4 regions of the Halomonas sp. AOP5-B2-8 genome follow, and region 2 is predicted to be linked to each of the others. Evidence: predicted binding sites of a transcription regulator. Region 2 holds the regulator's gene; each other region holds the start of a gene.
What was found. The regulator LexA, encoded in region 2, represses DNA repair genes until DNA is damaged. The targets are predictions, from matches to a motif close to TACTGTNTANNTANACAGTA.
Positions count from the first base shown of each region.

Region 1: a site for LexA is predicted at 4,142-4,161, ahead of ACT3RP_RS12835 (PA0069 family radical SAM protein). Genes of this name have one in related genera too.
Region 3: a site for LexA is predicted at 4,307-4,326, ahead of ruvA (Holliday junction branch migration protein RuvA). Genes of this name have one in related genera too.
Region 4: a site for LexA is predicted at 1,336-1,355, ahead of ACT3RP_RS00870 (LexA family protein). Genes of this name have one in related genera too.

Region 1 covers NZ_JBQSVS010000005.1:54,473-60,001, reverse strand. The annotation lists gene ACT3RP_RS12865 (TetR/AcrR family transcriptional regulator) at 1-407, opposite strand, end outside; gene ACT3RP_RS12860 (C4-dicarboxylate TRAP transporter substrate-binding protein) at 471-1,451, opposite strand; gene ACT3RP_RS12855 (AzlC family ABC transporter permease) at 1,845-2,507, shown strand; gene ACT3RP_RS12850 (AzlD domain-containing protein) at 2,543-2,818, shown strand; gene ACT3RP_RS12845 (MliC family protein) at 2,836-3,204, opposite strand; gene ACT3RP_RS12840 (SDR family oxidoreductase) at 3,273-4,004, opposite strand; gene ACT3RP_RS12835 (PA0069 family radical SAM protein) at 4,175-5,257, shown strand; gene ACT3RP_RS12830 (winged helix-turn-helix domain-containing protein) at 5,300-5,529, shown strand, end outside.
Region 2 covers NZ_JBQSVS010000005.1:308,179-313,707, forward strand. The annotation lists gene moaE (molybdopterin synthase catalytic subunit MoaE) at 1-110, shown strand, start outside; gene ACT3RP_RS14090 (ribonuclease J) at 151-1,734, opposite strand; gene purU (formyltetrahydrofolate deformylase) at 2,004-2,858, shown strand; gene lexA (transcriptional repressor LexA) at 2,961-3,638, opposite strand; gene ACT3RP_RS14105 (TetR/AcrR family transcriptional regulator) at 3,917-4,594, shown strand; gene ACT3RP_RS14110 (L,D-transpeptidase) at 4,572-5,108, shown strand; gene nagZ (beta-N-acetylhexosaminidase) at 5,210-5,529, shown strand, end outside.
Region 3 covers NZ_JBQSVS010000003.1:160,550-166,078, forward strand. The annotation lists gene tolA (cell envelope integrity protein TolA) at 1-915, opposite strand, end outside; gene tolR (protein TolR) at 908-1,342, opposite strand; gene tolQ (protein TolQ) at 1,354-2,034, opposite strand; gene ybgC (tol-pal system-associated acyl-CoA thioesterase) at 2,108-2,521, opposite strand; gene ruvB (Holliday junction branch migration DNA helicase RuvB) at 2,518-3,555, opposite strand; gene ruvA (Holliday junction branch migration protein RuvA) at 3,638-4,246, opposite strand; gene ruvC (crossover junction endodeoxyribonuclease RuvC) at 4,350-4,898, opposite strand; gene aspS (aspartate--tRNA ligase) at 4,994-5,529, opposite strand, start outside.
Region 4 covers NZ_JBQSVS010000001.1:202,396-207,924, forward strand. The annotation lists gene glyA (serine hydroxymethyltransferase) at 1-1,110, opposite strand, end outside; gene ACT3RP_RS00870 (LexA family protein) at 1,380-1,823, shown strand; gene ACT3RP_RS00875 (Y-family DNA polymerase) at 1,838-3,139, shown strand; gene ACT3RP_RS00880 (LBF_2804 family protein) at 3,182-4,291, shown strand; gene ACT3RP_RS00885 (sodium-dependent transporter) at 4,296-5,529, opposite strand, start outside.

The DNA.
Region 1 (5,529 bases), 250 kb from region 2:
GACGTGTTGAATTTGATCCCTAATGGAGCTAGAACTTTCATTAAGTTAGGGTCAGTTCGCGCATTGGTAAGATATTCTAGCGTCACCATATACAGGTCGCCCTTGAAGTGCTCATGCAAGGCTTTTAATAGACTATCAAAATCCAAGGCACCCTCTTTGATGCCATTAGCCATGATTCGAACGCTCTCAACCTCTCTGCTTAGCAGGTCTTCAAGCGCCGACTGCATTAACAGCGTTTTGGATGGGTAGTGATGTACGAGAGCACCGCGAGAAACGCCAGCTTGACGAGCGATGTCAACAGTCGATGTAGCACGGATACCATTTTCAAGAATGCATTCAATAGTCGCTTGTATAACGCGAGCCTGGGTATGACGTGAGCGCTCTTCCTGATTTTGTCGTTTAGTCATATAGCGCACCCTTTTATCGTATTAGCATTGGCTGCCCATTAGGGCAGCCAATGACGGCCAAAATTAATAAATGCCGTAGTCAGCGGGTAGCTTATTATAAATTTCTTGCATAGCTAGCTCGGCAAGCGCCCCTTCATCATTACGATCAACGTCGCTGAGTAAACTTTCCCACTTTTCGTAAGTGGCGAGGAAATCATCAATTAGCGCTTCTGGATCTTCCACACCGTATTGATCACGGGCCTTATCGTAAACATTTGCCAATGCCTCATCACGGAAAGCCACCACAGATGCCATTAGATCTTCTTCCGGCTCATAGATGTTATTGCCAAGCTTGATCGCTTCTTCGATAGCTGCCTCTGACGCATTAATATACTGCACAACCATACGCGTCATTGCATGAGCGGTAGCTTCTTTGAACACATCACGCTGCTCGTCATTAAGGTTTGACCAGAAATCTTCGTTGAAGCCCCACTGAGGGCCGGACCAGTACATGCCGGTGGGCAGCAGCGTGGTGTGCTCAGCCACTTCCCATAGGGAGCGATCAATCAAGTCATTAGCCGCGTTGGTTGCACAATCCAGCGAGCCTCGATCAAGGCCACTATACATTTCACTCGAAGGAACATTGACAGGCGTGCCGCCGGCTTGTTCGACCCAGGCAGACACCGTTGAGCCCGCAGTGCGGATCCGTTTACCGCGTAATTCTTCAAGGTTTCGAACCGGTTCGCGGCAGAACATGACATAAGGCGGGGTGCTGTAGGCGCCGAGATAAACGATATTCAGGCCTTCCCATTCGGCTAGTTGAATGGGGTTGTTAAGGCTGAAATCGGTAACGGCCAGTATGCTGACTAACGGATCATCGTAGTTAAAGCCCAGCTCCTGAACGGCATTCGCTACTGGCATTTCAGACGGAGTAAAAATAGCAGCATGATGCGCCACCTGAACGATATTATCCTGAATGCCCTGCAAATTAGCACGAGGTGCTAGCAGTACAGTCCCGGTATACACCTCGGGTTGAAGCTCCCCGTTAGACAGTTCTTTAACCATCTCTGCCCATTCGATATAGCCGTAACGAGAGAAAGGGTGTTGTTGATCATAAAACGAATTGGCAATAAATGAAGTTGAAGCTTGAGTAGAACTAGCTGTTACAGGTAAAGCTAAAGCTGTTACCGCCAGTGTTATTACATTGCGCTTGAAGTTCATATATCAGTCTCCTGACCGAATTAATCGGCTTTTTTTAGTGTTATATTATTTCATTATTTTTAATAACACATTGCCTAGCGGTGTATGTGTGCTGTTAAATCTAAACGCGAAGAATAATAAAAACAAGCACGACTGTTTGTTTTTATTATTCACTATCAAAAGATGCCTAGTAAGCTTATGAATAAAAGAGAAAATAAAATAAAATTGGATATGGCGGGTACATGGCGAGGTATTCTCATGATGCTGCCTTTGGCCACTTTCACGGTGGCCTTTGGCCTAGCCTTCGGCGTAGCAGCTATCCATGCAGGCATCACTCATTGGGAAGCGATATTAATGAGCATGTTTGTATTTGCTGCTCCCTCACAGTTTGCGGCACTTGAACTATGGACAACGCCGCTGCCCCTTCTGGCCCTAGCAATGACGACCATGGCCATTCATACCCGACACCTATTAATGAGTGCATCGCTTTATCCTTGGCTCAAACCATTACCTCTACTGCAGCAATTTGGCGTCATTTTCATGTTAACGGATTCCAATTGGGCCATGGCACTGGGCGAATATCAGCGCGGAGAGCGCAATATTGGCATTCTCCTAGGAGGAGGTATCGCGTTATGGACTGCCTGGGTAATAGGTACGGGTATCGGCTTGGCATTTGGCGGTGGTATCCATCAACCTGAACGCTTTGGTCTTGACGTGATCATGCTATGTTTTCTGCTTGTGATCGTGATAGGTGGTAACCCAAAGCTAGTAATGATTCTTCCATGGTTAGCAGCAGCCCTCAGTGCGCTGCTAGCCTATTGGTGGCTACCGCCCTATCTACATGTACTGGTCGGCGCACTGACAGGAGGAATGGTCGCCATATTACTTCCCAAACGCTGGTATAAGGCGGGTATTTTGTGAGCTCATCACCATTATGGCAATCGCTATTAGCCATCATGATGATGGTAGCTATAGGCTACGGGTCTCGAATTTTGGGGCTCCTCATTATGGCCCGTATACCATTAAGCCCTAACATTCGCCTGTTTATTGATGCCATGTCTAGCTCGGTGCTTATTGCCATCATCACCCCCATCATTGTGCATGGTGACGGAGGAACCCGGTTTGCCGCTTTAATGGCAGGTGCTGTCGCTATTATCTTAAAAAGTCCTTTAGCATCAATTGCCGTTGGCATTATATGTGCGGCAAGCTGGCGCTGGTGGTTTGTAACATAATGAATTGCTAGACGGATTCAGGGCACGGCACAATGCTCGATAATGTCACCAGAAGTGCCGTCAGCCAGATGGCTGAGCAGTATACTCTCAGACCCTGAGCCAGAGCCTTTTGTCCACCACTCTAAATCGTCACTCACATAACGCGCACCGCTGCCAGAAACTGCAATTTGCATACTGTAGCTTCGGCCTTTGTACTGCACTCTCGCCGTGTCTGCTGAGGGGTAGGCGGCGGCTATCGTTTCACCGCTCTCGCACTCATAGCTATGCATAATAGATTCTGGAAGTGTCGCGGCAGATGCTTGAGCATCAACTTGATTTTGGGCTGAATTTGCACAGCCCGAAATGAACAAAATTGAAGTAATCGTTAGCGGAACGAAGATTTTCACATGAGCCTCCCGGTTGTTGAGATGCGGGCTAATCCACACTATATAATACTGTAGCCAGTGCGGGAGTGTTACCGCCCGCCCGCCACATCAATAAATGATCCCGTCACATAAGAAGCTTCCTCCGAAAGCAACCATGCGATGCTATTCGCCACCTCCTCAGCGGTACCGCCACGCTGCATAGGAATCTGCGGTGCTAAACGGTCAACACGACCTGGCTCGCCCCCATCGGCATGCATATCAGTGTAGATAGATCCAGGGCGAACGGCGTTGACACGAATACCCAAGGCGGCAACTTCTAAAGATAAGCCTTTAGTCAGCGTGTCCATGCCTCCTTTCGAGACGGCGTAGTCAACGTACTCAAAGGGCGAGCCTGTTTGTGAGGCACGCGAAGAGACATTGACGATCGCACTGCCTTGCCCAAAGCGTCGGATAGCTTCTCTGCAACACAGAAAACAGCTGTCCACGTTACTACCCATCACCTGTTTGAAGCGTTCAAAGTCAATATCAACAAACCTGGATTGCGTAAACAAAATACCCGCATTGTTAACCAAGTGGGTCACACTGCCAAAGTGAGCCTCTGCCGCATCAAACAAGCGGATGACATCGGCTTCCTTGCTGACATCGGCTTGATAAGCAAAGGCCCTGCCCCCGCCACGTATAATGGAATCAACCACTTCACGTGCTCGCTCTTGGTTAGTAAGATAGTTAACGCACACCGCATAGCCTTTAGCGCCTAGCAGTAATGAGGTCGCTGCCCCAATACCACGGCTTCCTCCTGTCACGATGACTACTTTCGACATAATGCTTCCTCAGTAACGCGTTAACAGTCAGTTCCTGCAAATACCTTAACGTCGTAATAGGGCCTTAGGTAGCGCCTTGTTCACTTTATCACTCGCTCAACAACTGGATGGCTATTGATTTCTTTTCACTCCGCAACTACTGTATATAAAATCACTAAAGGGGTGAAAGCATGGCATCTCTTGGCCAGCCTTTCCAGCCAACTACCTACAAGGGCCGCGGCGCAACGTATGATCCGCACAATCGCTTCGCGCCAACCCAAAGCATTGCAGACGACGACGGCTGGTGGCGCGAGGAAACCTCCACGACCATTGCCACGGAAGTGCGGGAAGAAGTGAGCAAGAGTGCGCTGTCGTGGAATAAATCGCCGGACTTACCCTTTGATCGCTCGTTAAACCCTTATCGTGGCTGCGAGCATGGCTGTGTTTACTGCTATGCACGACCTTCCCATGCCTACTGGGACCTATCGCCTGGGTTAGATTTTGAAACCAAGCTGATTGCCCGCAGCGGTTTGGTTGAGCAATTATCGGAGGAGCTTTGCCACCCCAACTATGTGTGCAGGCCAATTAATCTTTCTGGCAATACAGACTGTTATCAACCCTTAGAAGCTACCCAACAAACCACCCGCCGGTTGTTGGAACTACTATTAGCATGCCGCCACCCCGTCACAATTGTGACTAAAAGCACCTTAGTGCTGCGTGATTTAGAGCTATTGGCCGAGATGGCCGAGCACCGTTTAGTACGTGTTTTTGTCAGTTTAACTAGCCTAGATGCCAACTTAAAACGCACCTTAGAGCCACGTGCGGCGTCGCCCCAGGCACGTTTGAGAGCGATACGTGAACTGAATACGGCGGGCATTCCAGTGGGAACGTTGATTTCGCCGGTGATACCAGGGCTTACTGATCACGAAATCGAAAAACTATTGGAAGCGGCCAGCCGCGCCGGTGCACGCACCGCGGCCTGGATGTTGCTGCGCCTGCCCTATGAAGTCGCACCGCTGTTTGAAGCATGGTTGGAAACACACTACCCAGAGCGGGCCGCTAAAGTCATGAGCCTAATGCGCCAATGCCGGGGCGGGAAGATATACGACGCTCAGTTCGGTAAACGCTTTCGCGGTGAAGGCGTCTTTGCAGATTTGATCGCGCAACGCTTCGCTCGCGCCAGCCGCCAATGGAAGCTGCAGGATCGCACGGAGCAGGGCTTAAACACGCGCGATTTTCGTCCACCACGGGCGCAAGGGGATTTATTCATTTAAGCTAGCTAGCAACGCCAATACGTTTGCTACCAAGGAAGCCCCATGCCCGACCTTAGTAAAACTAAATCAAGCTTTTATAGACGTTTATACGTGGCCCATTTGATCAAACAGGGCATTGCCAGTGTACCTGCCATAATAGAGGCCACCGGCATGCCGCGACGCACTGCTCAGGACACGATAGCATCACTTGCCGAACTGGATATTGAGTGTGTCTTTACTAAAGATGACGGCCAACGCCATAACATTGGCCGTTACCAGATTCGAGATTGGGG
Region 2 (5,529 bases):
TAAAAACTCAGGCTCCTTTCTGGAAGAAAGAGCATTCCGCACAGGGCGAGTATTGGGTCGCAGAGCGTCACTCTGATCAACAGGATGTGGCGCGTTGGAAAAACATCTAGCTACCCAGAAAAAAATCTAACGATTAAGAACGCTGGTCTGCTAGGACGTCTCTTGCATTTCAGCCGCGGTAATTTGCAGGTGCACGTCAGGCATGTGCTGCATATGATCTGCCAGCCAATGAATCAAGCGTGGCTGCAGCGCCTGTCGCAGATCTGCGAGCGTGTCGGCGGCAATCTCATCAAGCTGCTCATCAAGCCAGTCAATAAAGCTGTCTTCATCCAGCGGGCAGGCATTCGTTGCATCTAGCATTAAGCGGCCAATACGCGCCCAGCCGTGATCGCTAATGGTCACGGGCAGTGCTAAATATAGGCTACCGCGTCGAGCCGTGGAAATGGCCGCATCTAATCCGGGGTGTGGAACAACGCTGTTCTGATTAACAATGCAGGGTGGCTGCACATGGTGTGCTTCACAGTGAAGGCCGTAGTTGTCAAAGCGTAATAAATCACCGTTGACCGGCGTTAGCGGTGCGCTAATACCCAACTGCTCAGCGATTGTCTGATGCGCCTGCTGGTGTCTTGCTTCGCCGTGAACAGGCATCAAGTGTTTAGGCTTCAGCCACTGGTAGAGCTTAATTAACTCTTCTTGAGCAGGGTGGCCGGTCGCATGCAGCTCAGGGTGATTCACCTCGTCGTAAATACGTACACCCAGCTGGGTTAAGCGCTTTTTAAGCTGATCAATAGGGCGCTCGTTACCGGGTATGACCTTGGCCGAAAAAATAACGTTATCGCCGGGCTGTAAGTCGACAGAAGGGTGGCGGCCCTGAGCCAGCCTCTGCAGCGCTGCCCGGGACTCACCTTGGCTGCCTGTCGCAATAATGACGACTTCATCGGGCGGCAGGTAGCCCAAGTCGTGATTGGGCACCAGGGGCGGTAAGTCATCCATGTATCCCAGCCCGCGCGCTACGCTGACCATGCGCTCCATCGAGCGGCCCATTAAGCTGATACGCCGGCCACACTGGTGTGCGGCGCGGCCTATAGCCAGCACGCGGGCCAAGTTGCTTGCAAAGCACGAGACCACGACGCGGCCTTCGCAGCGGCTGAGCGTTTTTGCTAACGCCCGAGCGACGTCCCCCTCGCTGCCTGAGTGACCGGGCATAGGGGCGTTGGTTGAGTCGCCGACGACTAAATCGATGGGGGCAAGTGCTTTAAATTGAGCGGCACTGATGGGCGTGCCAATCAGCGGCTCGGGATCAAGTTTCCAGTCGCCGGTATGTAAAACGCGGTAGCCACCGGCCAGCATCATCAGGGCACAGCTTTCGGGAATGGAATGCGTTAAAAGCAAATAACGTAGAGTGAATGGGCCGCTTTCTAGAGCTTCGCCAGGCTCAATGACGTGTATTGCCGCACTGCTAAGCTGATGTTCGGCGAATTTTAATCTGAGTAGCCCTGCTGCCAGCGGCGTGGCATAAATAGGGCAGTTCCACATGGGCCAGAGCCAAGCGACTGCGCCAATGTGGTCTTCATGACCATGGGTGATAAACAGTGCTTTGGGTACGATCCCCAGCGCCTTCGGCGTATCTACGTTGGGTACTTGAAGCGGTGAGTTAGGAAGATCCTGGCGAATCATCATGCCGCAATCAACGGCAATCCAGTGATTGTCATAGCCGTATAGCGTTAGATTCATTCCGATCTCACCACATCCCCCCAGCGGCAATATGCGCAGCGGTGGACGACGACGGGGACGAATTTGAACGCGTGAAGAATGCATCAGTTATGAAAAGCCTAAAAAGTAGTGACTTAACTATACGGGAAGGCAGGGGCGGCTAACAATCATCGTTGTCCTTCCGATACACTATGCAGCGTCGTTAACATGCCAAGGTGATGGTTTGTTAAGCCGGTTTATCCGGTTAGTTTTTCATTAGTGATGTTTGAAATAGGTCAAGAGTAGCCCACATGTCGCATTATTATCGTTTAGTTGTTTCTTGCCCTGATCGGGTGGGTATTGTTGCACGCGTGTCGAGCTTTATTGCTCAGCAAGGCGGGTCGATTACTGAAGCCAGCCAGCATTCGGACCTAGAGACCGGCCGCTTTTTTATGCGTTATGAAATCTTGGCAGACTCAGTAGGCATCTCGGTAGAAGCGCTGCGTGCCGCCTTTGAACCGGTAGCCCGCGAATTCAGCATGCAATGGGCATTGGTTGATACTCAAAAGCGTCGGCGCGTAGTGCTGATGGTGTCGCGAGAATCGCACTGCTTAGTAGACCTTCTTTATCGCTGGCAGTCGGGGGAGTTGGATTGCGATATTGTCGGCGTTATTTCCAATCATGACGACTTGCGTTCGCTGACGCAGTGGTACGGAATTCCTTACCACCACGTGCCGGTAGACCCTGACGATAAACAGGCATCATTTGCGAAGGTACAGGCTGAAATCGATAGCGCGCAGGCGGACTGCATCGTACTCGCACGCTATATGCAAATCCTACCGCCCGAACTGTGCGCGCGTTATTCAGGCAAAGTGATCAATATTCACCACAGCTTTTTGCCCTCATTTGCGGGAGCAAAACCTTATCACCAGGCCTACCTGCGGGGCGTTAAGCTGATTGGCGCTACCTGCCATTATGTCACCGAGGAGCTTGATGCAGGCCCCATTATTGAGCAGGATATCCACCGTGTCAGCCACTGCCATACGCCTACTGATTTAGTGCGCTTTGGGCGTGATGTTGAGAAAGCGGTACTGGCACGCGGTTTACGCTGGCACTTAGAAGACCGCGTGTTGATCCATGGCAATAAAACGGTGGTATTTAGCTAAGCGGCTTATCAATAAGGCTACTTTATCGCTATGAGGTGGCCGCTTTTGCGACCACCTCTATTAGGTCTGATGAAGGCATTGATAAATGACGTTATGCCTGGCTTAACCTAACGCCTGGCCATTGCCGCCGCGAATCACGCCAACGCCAACGCCTTCTATATCGAGCGACTGGGAACGTAGATCGATTTCAATCGGCGCAAAGTCGGCGTTCTCTGCGAACAGCGTGACCTGATGGCCTTGGCGCTTAAAGCGTTTAACCGTGACTTCATCATCTAAGCGGGCAACGACTATCTGACCGTCGCGGACACGCTCAGTACGGTGCACGGCCAGCAGGTCACCCTCTAAAATACCGATATCTTTCATGGATAAGCCACGTACGCGCAGCAAGTAATCCGCTTTGGGGGTGAAGTACTCAGCAGGTAGCGGGCAGTAGCGGTCGATATGCTCGGCAGCCAAAATAGGACTGCCGGCGGCAACTTCACCAATGACCGGCAGGCCCGCCTGAGCAGGCTCGATCGTGGCAGACAGCGTACTGACAGATGTGTCCAATACGTCTTGAGGCTCTTGGTTAGGCAAGCGTATACCGCGTGACGTGTTGCGAATGATGCGGATCACACCCTTGCGTTCAAGTGCGCGTAGATGCTCCTCAGCGGCGTTAGGTGAGCGAAAGCCGAGTGCTTTAGCGATCTCAGCGCGCGTCGGAGGGTAGCCAAATTCGCCCATGGTTTTAACAATAAAATCAAATACGTGCTGTTGGCGAGCGGTTAGTGGACGCGACATACCAAGCTCCAGAATTGTGAATAGACAGTCATAAAATGAAGGTAACTTAAACAGTAAGTGTTTAAGTATACAGTATGTGTCTCTGTCCAGTATATGGCCTTGTCAATACCAATATTTACCGCTCTGGGAGCTTCAATGATTTGAAACTAAGCTTTTTCTTATGCAGCTTTTCCTTATAAGTGCCGAGGCATTGTGGTGACAAATCAAGCGTTGAGACTACCCAGGTTATGGCATAGTATTTTGCGATGTTTTAAACACCTGTTTCTCTGGAGAGCATCATGGCTCAATCTGATACGGTGACCCGTATACTTGATACCGCTGAAGTGCTGTTTGCAGAGCGTGGTTTTGCTGAAACCTCGCTGCGCAACATCACTAGCAAGGCGCGCGTCAATCTTGCTGCTGTGAATTATCATTTTGGCTCCAAAAAAGCCTTAATTCAGGCTGTTTTTTCCCGCTATCTGGATCCTTTTACGCTGCGTTTTCACACTGCGCTTGATGAGCTTGAGACTCAGCATGATGGGCAGGTGATACCGCTGGAAACGCTGCTTGAAACTATGGCAACGACGGTTCTTGCGGTGCCCGCTGAGCGTAATAGCTTGAAGGTCTTTATGCGCCTGCTAGGCTTAGCCTACAGTCAGGCTCAAGGGCATTTAAGGCGACATATACAGCAAGAATATGGGGATGTATTTACGCGCTTCACTGAGCTAGTGCGCCAAGCAACCCCTGAACTGCCCGATGCAGAGCGCTTTTGGCGGCTACACTTCATGCTAGGCACTGTTATCTTCACCCTGTCAGGCCTTGATGCCCTGCGTGATATTGCGGAAAAGGATTACCACGAGCAGGTATCGGTGCGGGACTTAATCCGGCGCTTGCGCCCGGTAGTCGTGGCTGCGATGAATGCGCCACTACCCCCAACTTTAGAAGAAGGACACCATGCGAACGCCAAGGTTAGCTGAGCTACCCCCAACCGAGAACATCTGGCTTGAGATAGATACTACCGAGCAGCTGCTGCGCTGTTGGCGGGGGCCTAAAGTGCTGCATGAGTGCGCTATTTCTTCTGGCGTTGCCGGTGTTGGTGAGCATAATGGCAGCGGTAAGACGCCGCATGGCTGGCACTATGTGCGCGCCGCGATTGGCAGTGGCTTGCCCGAGAATGCGGTATTTCGTGGCCGCCGCTGGACTGAGGAAGTATTCTCGCCAGCGTTAGGCGAAGCCTACCCGCAGCGTGATTGGATTTTGACGCGGATTCTGTGGCTTTGTGGGTTAGAAAGAGGCGTGAATCGTGGCGGTCAGGTTGATTCGCAGCGGCGCTATATCTATCTGCACGGTACGCCTACCGATCAGCCGATGGGCGTCGCCGCTTCGCACGGATGCATTCGGCTACGCAACAGCGATTTGCTACATATCTTTGCATTGTCGTTGCCCGGCACCCCCGTTTGGTTGCACGGAGAAAGGCAGTGCTTTGACTAAACGACGCTGAGCTGTATTGGGGGCGGGCTTCAAATGCCCCCATCTTTGACACTGATAAACGATCGTCTAAAATCATTGCCCCTCTTATTGGACTTCTCACGATGACTCAACCTCTAGGCCCGGTCATGCTTGACCTTGAAGGCCAAGCATTAACTCGCGATGAAAAGCACTTGCTGCTTGAACCCACGGTAGGGGGCGTCATTTTATTTGCCCGTAACGTCGAAAGCGCCTACCAGGTGCGCAAGCTCTGTAGTGATATTCGCCGCGTGCGGGGGGATTTATTGATCGCGGTTGATCAGGAGGGCGGGCGCGTTCAGCGCATTAAAGAGGGTTTGACACGCCTTCCTGCCATGGCGCGCATTGGCGAGTGCTATAGCGCTAACGCAGAAGACGGCCTCGCGTTGGCAAAAGATGCTGGTTG
Region 3 (5,529 bases), on a different contig from region 2:
ACCGGCTAGCTGGCGCTGCATGGCGGCCTCCGCTGCTTCCGCGGCCTGACGTTGACGCTCCGCTTCTGCTTCAGCTTCACGACGCTGCTGCTCTTGTGCCTCACGCTGACGCTGGGCTTCGGCTTCCCGCTCGCGTTCGGCCTCTTGCTCCTCACGCTGGCGCGCCTCTTCAGCTTCACGTTTTTGTGCGGCTTCGGCCTCATCTTCTTTACGCTGCTGCTCTGCCGCTTCGCGTTGACGCTCGGCTTCGGCGGCCTCTTCTTCTTCGCGCTGCTGTTCCGCGGCTTCCTGCTCGCGCTCGGCTTCGGCGGCTGCTTCCTCCTCACGCTTTTGCTCCGCCGCCTCCTGCTGGCGTCGGGCATCTTCTACTTCACGCTGACGTTCTGCGGCGGCTTCTGCTTCAGCTTGACGCTCCGCTGTCTCTGCTGCCTGCTGCTCAGCTTGCTCGGACGCTTCTGCCGCACGGCGCAGAGCTTCGGCTTCTGCCGCCTCGCGCGCTTCTTCTAATGCCTGAGCCTCAGCTTGAGAAGCGCGTTGAGCCGCCTCTGCTGCTGCTTGCTCGGCCGCCTCTGCAGCGGCTTGTTCAGCAGCCTGCTGCTCCGCGGCGGCTTGCTGCTCGCTTGCAGAAGGCTCATCGGGAGCATCAGGCTCTGTAGGCGCGTCAGCTGGCGCACTCATGGCCGCCTGCTGATCCGTTGCCTGCTGCGCTTGATCGGTAAATGTCTCCGTACTCACTAACGTCGCCTGAACAATCGAAGAGCTATCAGGCTCTGCCGTTCGGCTGGGCAAGCTAACCAAGCTAAACAGCACAATGGCAGCGTGCACGCCTATCGCCAAAACGGTGGGCCATTTATAGCCAACATCTTGGGGGTCGTGAGAAGACTTTCCTGCCATATACGCTTTGCCCTTACCCATCTTGCGGCGGCTCAGAAAGCAGCCCCACGTTGGCAACCCCCGCACCTTGGAGGGTACTCATAAGCACAACAATTTGGCCATAGGCCACATTGCGGTCGCCACGCACCATCACCGGTGTTCCAGGACGCCGTTGCAAAATAGCCACCACGCGCTGGGACATTTCATCGAGCGTTACTGAGGTGGAGTCCTCGCCGAGAGTGATGAAGTAACCACCGTCACTGTCAACCGAAATAATGATCGGATCATTTTCCTGCTCATCAATCGGCTGAGACGAAACCTGAGGCAGCTCAACTTGCACGCCCTGAGTCAACATAGGCGCAGTGATCATGAAAATCACCAGCAGTACCAGCATAACGTCGATAAAGGGGACGACGTTAATTTCCCCCATCGGCTTGCTTTTACCGCTACGATTAAATGGTCCTTGCATAGCCGTCTCCCTTAACTTGCGCTCGGTTTGCTGTCACGACCCTGCAGATTACGGTGCAAGATAGCGTGAAACTCTTCCGCAAAATCTTCATATTTGCCGAGCAGCCGAGAAGCGTCATTAGAGAGACGGTTATAGAAAATAACCGCTGGAATAGCGGCAAACAGGCCCATCGCCGTTGCAATCAGCGCTTCCGCAATCCATGGCGCAACCGTTGACAAGGTTGCCTGCTGGGTCAACGACAGTGCCTGAAATGACCCCATGATACCCCAGACCGTCCCGAACAGACCGATATAAGGGCTTGCAGAAGCAACAGTGGCTAGAAAGACCAAGTGCTGCGTTAAGCGATCCTCTTCCCGTGACCACGCCACGCGCATACTACGCTGTACACCCTCTAACACGGTGCTAGCGTCACTCGTTTTAGGCATTAGCCGGTTGAATTCACGAAACCCAGCTTGGAAAACGTGTTCAGCCCCGTGTCGAGGGTCATCAACTGGAATCTCTCGATAGAGCTCATTCAAGTCGACACCGGACCAAAAAGACTCTTCAAATTGGTTGTATTCTTGCTTGGCACGGCGCAGCGCTATGCTGCGCTGAAAAATCACCACCCAAGAGAGGATTGACGCCACCACAAGTAGCAGCATTACCAGCTGTACGACGGTACTGGCATTCATTATCAGGTGGGGAATGGACATGGTGTTATCGTTCACAGGTGCCCTCATCAATCTATTAGGGTCGGTATTTCCGACGCAGTGAATGGCCTCTTGGTTAAGAGGCCTGTATCAAAATCTTAAGCGCGGGTGGCCAAGCTTTTGGCCGTAAACGCTCTTTACTCAAGCATGCTATCTCGACTGTGGCAGTGCATAGGAGTTCCTCAGCGCGCCAAACTTGCTGCTCGAAGGCCATCCGACAGCGCCCGACGTTAGTTACCCGTGCACTAATTTCCAACGCATCGTCCAAACAGGCAGGCTTTGCATAATCACAGGCCAAGCGGTATACCACTAGCTGTGTACCTTCGTCTAGCAGCGTTTGCTGATTAAGGCCTAGTTCGCGTAACCATTCACTGCGCGCACGCTCCATAAACTTCAGATAATTAACGTAGTAAACAATGCCGCCTGCATCCGTATCTTCCATATAAACACGTAGCGGCAGGCGATAACTAGCGGCGGTAGAGACACTCACGGGCGTCGCTCCCCTTCCATGTCGGACGCCTGTTCGTGAGGAACGCGCTCAAAGTGTAGCCAAGCCTGACGTGTGACGACGCGCCCACGAGGTGTACGCATGATTAAACCTTGCTGAATAAGATAAGGCTCAATCACATCTTCTATGGTGTCTCGCTCCTCGCTAATCGCTGCGGCTAATGAATCAATACCCACCGGGCCGCCATCGAATTTATCGATCATAGCCAGTAAGAGCCGCCGGTCCATATGATCTAGCCCATGATGATCTACATTGAGCATATTGAGTGCTGCGTCTGCGATTGCTACATCAACCACACCGTTGCCCTTCATTTCGGCGTAATCGCGCACACGGCGCAATAGGCGATTCGCTATACGAGGCGTTCCTCGTGAACGACGCGCCACTTCAATAGCTCCTTCGTGGCTGGTTTCTACGCCGAGTAGGCGCGCTGAGCGCGAAACAATTTCGGTAAGCTCTTCCAGATTGTAAAATTCAAGACGCTGAACAATGCCAAACCGATCGCGTAGTGGTGAGGTTAATAATCCTGCACGGGTGGTGGCGCCGACCAACGTGAAACGAGGAAGGTCTAGCTTTATGGAACGCGCAGCGGGGCCTTCACCAATCATGATATCCAGCTGAAAATCTTCCATGGCGGGATATAAGACTTCTTCGACGACGGGAGAAAGGCGGTGAATTTCATCGATAAAAAGCACGTCGCCAGGCTCTAGATTGGTCAGCATAGCGGCTAAGTCGCCGGCACGCTCAAGCACTGGCCCGGAGGTAGACTTCATGCCCACCCCCATCTCAGCGGCGATAATATGAGCCAGCGTGGTTTTACCTAACCCCGGCGGCCCGAACACCAGCGTATGATCTAGGCTCTCTTCACGTAACCGAGCGGCGCCGATGAAGATTTCCAGCTGTTCGCGAACGCGGGGCTGGCCAATATACTCATCCAGCCGCTTGGGGCGAATTGCGTAATCAATGCGCACCTCACCTTGCTCAGGCTCAGCGGCGATCAGCCGATCGTGTTCTAACATAAGTGCTCTTTTTTCAAGTGCATTTTTTAAGTGCGTTTTTTTAATCGTAAATTCAACAACGGTCTATGCTCAGCCTGTACGGCTAGCCATTCATACGTTGCGTCAGCGCGGCTTTAATAAGCGCCTCCGTCGACTGATTAGAGTCTATGTCCGCCAACATTTTTGATGCTTCGGTGAGTTTATACCCCAAACTTACCAATGCGGCCTCCGCATCGGCGAGGTTGTCTCGTGCAGAGCCCCGGCCATTGGTAGCCTCAAGAGGCAGTAATGCATTGCTACCATCTTCCCACTCTGGAAAGCGATCGCGCATTTCGATGATCAGCCGCTCGGCGGTTTTTTTCCCCACGCCTGGCAGCTTGGTTAGCGCCTTACTGTCATCGTCTCGGACACAGCGCATAAAGGCATCTTCGTCCATGCCCGACAAAATCGCTAACGCCAGTTTAGGCCCCACGCCGTTGACCTTTATCAGTGCTCGAAACAGAGCACGCTCATGCTCTCTTCCAAAACCGTATAGCAGGTGAGCGTCGTCACGAATGGTTAGATGTGTGAATAACGAAACGCTTTCCCCGACTGCAGGTAATGCTACCAACGTGTTCATTGACGTTTCTAGCTCGTAACCTACGCCATGAACGTCGATCACGATCCAAGGCGGTTGCTTTGCCAGTAACTGGCCACTCAGACGTCCAATCATAAAGTCGCTCGCGCTCGGGTGAAAACGATAGAGTAAAAACAGCCGTTTACTATAAAGTGACTATGTACAGATGACCAGTAGTAAGACTTTACATATTGTCGATTTAAAGACGCCAGCGCCCTGCAGAGCGGCTGCGACCCCGCGTCACCGTGCCAGTAAGCCCCGGTGCGCTGTAGGCATGGGTTAACGCAATGGCAAGCGCATCGGCGGCATCTGCTTGCGGAGTGGCCGAGAGCTGCAAAATAGCCGTCACCATATGTTGCACTTGAGCTTTATCCGCACCACCCTGGCCCGTCACCGACTGTTTGATTTGTCGTGCGGCATACTCGGCAAGACTTAACCCGTGATTTGCCATACAGACTAATGCGGCTCCTCTTGCTTGGCCCAGTTTAAGTGCTGAATCCGGATTTTTAGCCATAAAAACACGCTCAATAGCTACTTGAGAAGGCTTGTGCAAACCGACGACTTCGCTGAGTCCTGCATAAATTTGTGCCAAGCGTTGCTCTAAAGCGCCGTCAGCGGTGCGGATACAGCCGCTCGCTACGTAGCAAGGCTTGACGCCAATCACATCAATAACGCCGTAACCCGTCACGCGGGAGCCAGGATCAATGCCCAGTATGCGTATGGGTACAGCAGGCTTTCTCTCATCCATAACACCGTTACTCGAGTGGATTAGGCCTAACTATCAGAGCAGCATACAAAAACACCGACGCCGTAGCGTCGGTGCTGGTCAACGGTACAGGCGCTTTATTCTGCGACTGTTTCCGCCTTAACTTTTTGACGTAGGCGGATGTGAAGGTCTTTTAGCTGCTCTGGGCTGACTTCACCCGGCGCATTGGTCATTAAGCAGGCCGCGCTTTGGGTTTTCGGGAAAGCAATCACTTCACGAATAGTCTTAGCACCGACCATCAGCATCACCAAACGGTCCAGACCGAACGCTAAGCCACCATGCGGGGGCGCGCCGTATTGAAGCGCATCCAGCAAGAAGCCGAATTTCTCCTGGGCCTCTTCCTCACCAATGCCAAGAATATCAAATACGGTGCTCTGCATGGCTTGGTCATGAATACGAATAGAGCCGCCACCGAGCTCGGTACCATTAAGCACCATGTCATAAGCCCGAGAAAGCGCTTTAGCTGGATCAGCCTTGAGCTCCTCAGGTGTGCACGAAGGTGCCGTAAACGGATGGTGCAGCGGACTTAAACGACCGCTGTCATCGGCCTCAAACATGGGGAAGTCGACAACCCAAAGCGGCGCCCATTCCTGGGTGTAAAGCTCCAGGTCAG
Region 4 (5,529 bases), on a different contig from region 2:
GGTCACCGCAGGCGTACCAATACGCAAACCTGAGGTTACAAACGGGCTTTGCGGGTCGTTAGGTACGGCATTTTTATTAACGGTAATGTGGGCGCGGCCCAAAGCGGCGTCCGCGTCTTTACCGGTAACGCCTTGCTTGATCAGCGACAGCAGAAATAAGTGGTCTTCGGTGCCGCCAGAAACGATATCGTAGCCGCGGTCAATGAATACGCTGGCCATTGCCTGAGCATTTTTGACCACCTGCTGTTGATACGTTTTGAACGCAGGCTCCATGGCTTCTTTGAAGCAGATCGCTTTTGCCGCAATCACGTGCATCAAAGGACCGCCCTGGCCACCCGGGAATACCGCTGACTGCAGCTTTTTCTCAATATCAGCGTCGTTTTCCGCCGAGAGAATCACACCGCTGCGCGGGCCACGTAGCGTTTTATGGGTGGTAGACGTCACGACGTGGGCATGAGGCAAAGGGCTTGGATAGACACCCGCCGCGACAAGACCTGCCACGTGGGCCATATCCACCAACAGGTAAGCGCCCACTTCATCGGCGATTTCGCGGAACTTGGCCCAATCAACGATCTGAGAATACGCGGAAAAACCGGCGATGATCATCTTCGGCTTGTGCTCGCGAGCAAGCGCGGCCACTTGATCGTAGTCGATCAAGCCCTGCTCATTCAAACCGTACTGAATGGCATTGAAGTGCCTGCCCGAAAAGCTTGGCTTGGCACCGTGGGTCAGGTGGCCGCCTGCATCCAAGCTCATCCCTAGAATGGTATCGCCAGGCTTAACGAGCGCTAAAAAGACGGCGCTATTGGCCTGGGAGCCAGAATGCGGCTGAACGTTGACATAGGTTGCGCCAAACAGTTCTTTGGCGTAATCAATGGCCAGAGTTTCAGCAATATCGACGAATTCACAGCCACCGTAGTAGCGCTTACCGGGATAGCCTTCGGCGTATTTATTGGTTAGCTGACTACCTTGTGCTTCCAGTACGCGGGGGCTGGCGTAGTTTTCAGAAGCAATCAGCTCGATGTGGGCTTCTTGGCGGGCTACTTCTTTCTGCATGGCATCAAAAAGCACATCATCAAATCCGGCAATTGTCATATCGCGGCTGAACATCGGCAGGCACCTCGTAACGAGAAAGAGTCATCATGGAAGAAGCGAGGGCGCTATCATAACGCAGCCTGACACGACTTTCATCGCATCCGCATCAGGTTGTTAATGCACAGCATTCATCTTTAAGGCTTGGTAGCAGTATTTGTGAGATACCGCTTTAGCTCGCGAATCTTTAGGTTGCTATCCACCTCATCCCTGCTGACTTGCATTTTCGTCGCCAAGACCGAATACTGTATGTCCATACATGCACCATATCAGCCAGGGTGTCGACAATGCCGGGTCAGCACACTCCACTTACCCCCGCCTTGCCGTTAATATCGCAGCCGCAGCCTTATCTCACGCTGACAGGCCGAGCGGGGTTTAGCGGTTTTCCTTCGCCTGCGCAGGATTACGAGCCACGCACGCTAGACCTCAATACACGATTGATAAAAAATCCTACCGAGACGTTTTATATCACTGCCGCAGGCGACAGCATGGAGGGCTGGGGTATTTTTGACAGCGATTTACTGATTGTCGACCGCGGCGTAAAACCTCGCTTAGGACATATATTGGTGGCGATGTTTGACGGCGAAGTATTGATTAAACGTTACGCGCTCTATCAAGGCACACCGCACCTTTGCTCTGCCCATCCGCACTACCCGCCCCTGCCGCTTGAAGGCACCGACTGCCAGCTATGGGGCGTGGTGCGCGCCGTCGTGCATGAATATTTGCGATGAAATGAGGGCTTAAGATGATTGGCTTGGTCGATGCCAATAATTTCTATGTCAGCTGCGAGCGTATCTTTCAACCTAAGCTTGAAGGCAGGCCTGTCGGTGTTATGTCGAATAACGATGGGTGCATTATCGCCCGCTCAGCCGAGCTTAAAGCGCTGGATATTCCCATGGGGACGCCGGCGTTTAAACTTGAAGAGCTGCGTCAGCGTGGCGACATCCACCTATTGTCGTCTAACTACGAACTTTACGGCGATATGTCGGCACGGCTGACCCAGCTACTGCGCAATGCCTGCCCGGACGTTGCCCCCTACTCAATCGATGAAATGTTCGTCTATTTAGAAGGTTTCACCACAGAGCAGTGTGAGGCTCTAGGGCGGAAGCTGCGTCAGCGCATTCGGCGTCATTTAGGCCTGCCGGTGTGCGTTGGGCTGGCCCCCACGCACACACTCGCCAAGCTGGCTAACCACGTTGCCAAGCAAGACCCTTACTACCAAGGCGTTTGCCTACTTGGTGGGCAGGATCACACGACAGAGGCGCTGCTCAAACGCACACCGGCAAGCCGCGTGTGGGGCGTCGGGCATCGGCTGGCCGAGCGCTTAGCCATTGGCGGCGTGAGGACCGCCTGGGAATTAAGAGAAAGCGATGAAAAACAGCTGCGTAAGCGTTTCTCAGTAGTGCTCGCGCGCACGGCGCTTGAGCTACGCGGCACGCCATGCTTAACAATGAACGCATTGGATCTACCGCGCCAGCGCATTATGACATCACGTTCGTTTGGCCAACCGACAGGCGACTTTACGCAGGTGCATAACGCTCTACGCCGACACGCCCAGCGTAGCGCTGAAAAACTGCGCGAGCAGCGTAGTTTAGCCCGCGCCGTAATGGTATTTCTTAATACCAACCGCCACCGCCGCGATCAGCCGCAATGCTTCCCGCAAGCGCTAATCGCGCTGCCCTCACCCAGCGACGATACCCGCGTTATCCTTGATACGGTTCGCCAGGGGCTGGAGCAAATGTACCGCCCTCACCACCACTTTATGAAAGCGGGTGTAATGCTCCTCGACTTAGTCGATGCCGAGCGACACCAGCTGTCATTATTAGGGCCAACGCCTCACCATCATCACCCATTGCTGATGGCAACGGTGGACCAGATCAATCAGCAAATGGGGCAAGGAACGATTAGTTTTGGCATGACCAATGCGCCGGCCGCCTGGCAACTGCGCTGCGCCCATCGCTCTCCTCGTTTCACTACGCGCTGGGATGAATTAATGCAGGCAGGCACTCATCCTGGCGCTATCGATGCGTGTACTTCACGGACGTAACCGCTACCCTAGGGCATCCTTTGCCCGAATAACGTTGCCTTCATGTCTCTCACTCGTCCCGATCAAGAGTACGCTCCAGCCCCTGGCCTAGCGCAACGGTGGGCAAACCGCTATATACAAGGCTACTTTCGCCGCCATCCGGCAATGGCAGCCCCCAACCCACAGGCGCTGCAACGCGCACGACGCTGGATTATCACTTGGGCGGCGGTTGCCGGAATGATTTCTGGTACGCTGATTGGCGGAGCAGAATGGTGGATGCGGGAATTTGCCACCGACAACTGGAATGCGCTGAGTCTTCGCGAGCAGCTTCCCTACTGGGCCGGCTATATGGCCGTAGCAGGCAGCATTACCGCGCTAGAGATTGGCTTCTTGTACTGGAATGCGCTACGCGGCGTCGCGAGCATTACGCGCTTGGCAGGCTTGCACTATGGCCAAACCGAACCACTAGAGCCGGATATTCAACTGACGGTGCACGGCGTTTCACGCGTAGCCTTGGAGTACCCGAGTCCGGGTAATCTTATCTATGGCGTTGACCCACATGCCTACCTGGGTGGCTGGAGAATAACCGCTAGAGCCCTGCTTTATCGCTTAAAAATCAGCTTAAGCAGCTTCCTGCTTCGTTTACTGCTACGCCGCTTATTAGGCCGCCTGACGCTGCGCGGTTTTCTGCCCGTTTTAACAGGGCCCCTGTATGCTGTTTGGAACGCCTGGATTGCTGCACGCATTATTCAAGAAGCCTATTTACAGGCCCGCGGACCAGCGCTAGTGAAGCAGTTAATGGCAACGCTAGCTGACAGCGACGCTCCGACTCGCCGCTTAGTGGCACAAGGAGTGGGTGAGCTCATTATGCGCAATCAGCACCCACACCCGAATTTAGTGCTGCTTCTGGCTCGCCTGCTAGATAGCCTGCCCGACAAACCACAAGCTATTGACGTTGATTGGCCTACGACGCTTCACGACTACGCGCAGCTAACGAACCCGCCACGGCATACGCTGCTCAGCGCACTTACCCAGACGGCACTGCTCAGTGGCACTTACCGTGGCTCAAGGAAACGATTTTTAAAAGAAGTCTTTGCGACGTGTCAAACGCCGCTGCTAGAGACTGATGTGAAGGCCCAGCAGCAGCGTTTATTATCAGGCGAGGTGCCGTAACGGATTAAACGGACTTGAGGGCGTGACGTAGCCGCGGGCTGAGGGTTTCACCGAATATCGCCATAGCGACCAAGATCGCCAGGAGCCACGGCCAGTGCGCGGCAAACGAAACCTGATAAACGCCCAAGGCATCGACGAAAATCACCACAATACCGAGCGGGCTCACGTAGCGCACCATGGTCAGCCAAAGCGCATAGGGCAGCGGCGCCAGCCCCAGCTCATCGCGGAAAGTCTCGCTTTTTAATACATAGCCTGCCAGCACCACCATGCCCAATCCACCCAGCGGCATCATCCAGCGTGACGTCAGGTAGTCCAGCCAGTCGAAAAAGGTTTTTCCCGCCAGCGTCCAGTCAGCGCCCAGATTAAACGACAGCATTGCCAGGGTGCTGATCAACCACAGCACAATACCCGTTACCCAAGCAGCGGTCGGGCGCGACAATCCTTTGTTATCGCATAGCCAAGAGACCGTGGCTTCAACCATGGAAATAGCGGAGGTCAACGCCGCCATAGAAAGCATTAAGAAGAATAAGATGCCAAATAACGTGCCCAGGGGCATCGCCTGGAAGGCCAACGGCAGGCTCATAAAGATCAACCCTGGGCCTTCACCAGGATTCATGCCGTTGGCAAAAATCACCGGAAAAATCGCCAGACCCGCCATCAAGGCAACGACCGTATCGGCAACGGCAACGCTCACCGTGGTACGGCCAATTGAAGCGTCTTTAGGCAGGTAGCTGCCGTAGGTCAGAATCGCGCCAGAGGCAAGTGAGAGTGTGAAAAAGGCGTGGCCGAGCGCTGCCAACAAGCCCTCACTAGAGAGGCTGCCGGCATTGAATGAGAATAGAAAGCTCACCGCCGCACCAAAGCCACCGGAAAACATACCAAAGCCAATCAGCACAACCAGCATGACAACCAATCCTGGCATCATCCAACTGACGCTTTTTTCAATGCCTCGCTGCACGCCTTTGCCCACAATGAGCATCGTGATCAGCGTGACAAAGGTGCTCCAGAAACCAAGGTTGAGCGGGTTCGCATTATTAGCGCCGAACACCGCCGCCATATCATCAACACTGCTGGCTGCAAGCCCGCCAGTTAGCATCTTCCACAAATAGGCAAATGACCAACCGGCCACGACCACATAAAACGATAGCACCATAAAACCGCAGAGCATCGCCATCCAGCCAATCAATGACCAGGCCGAGGAGCGGCCAGACTCATTGACGACGCGACGAATAGCGTCC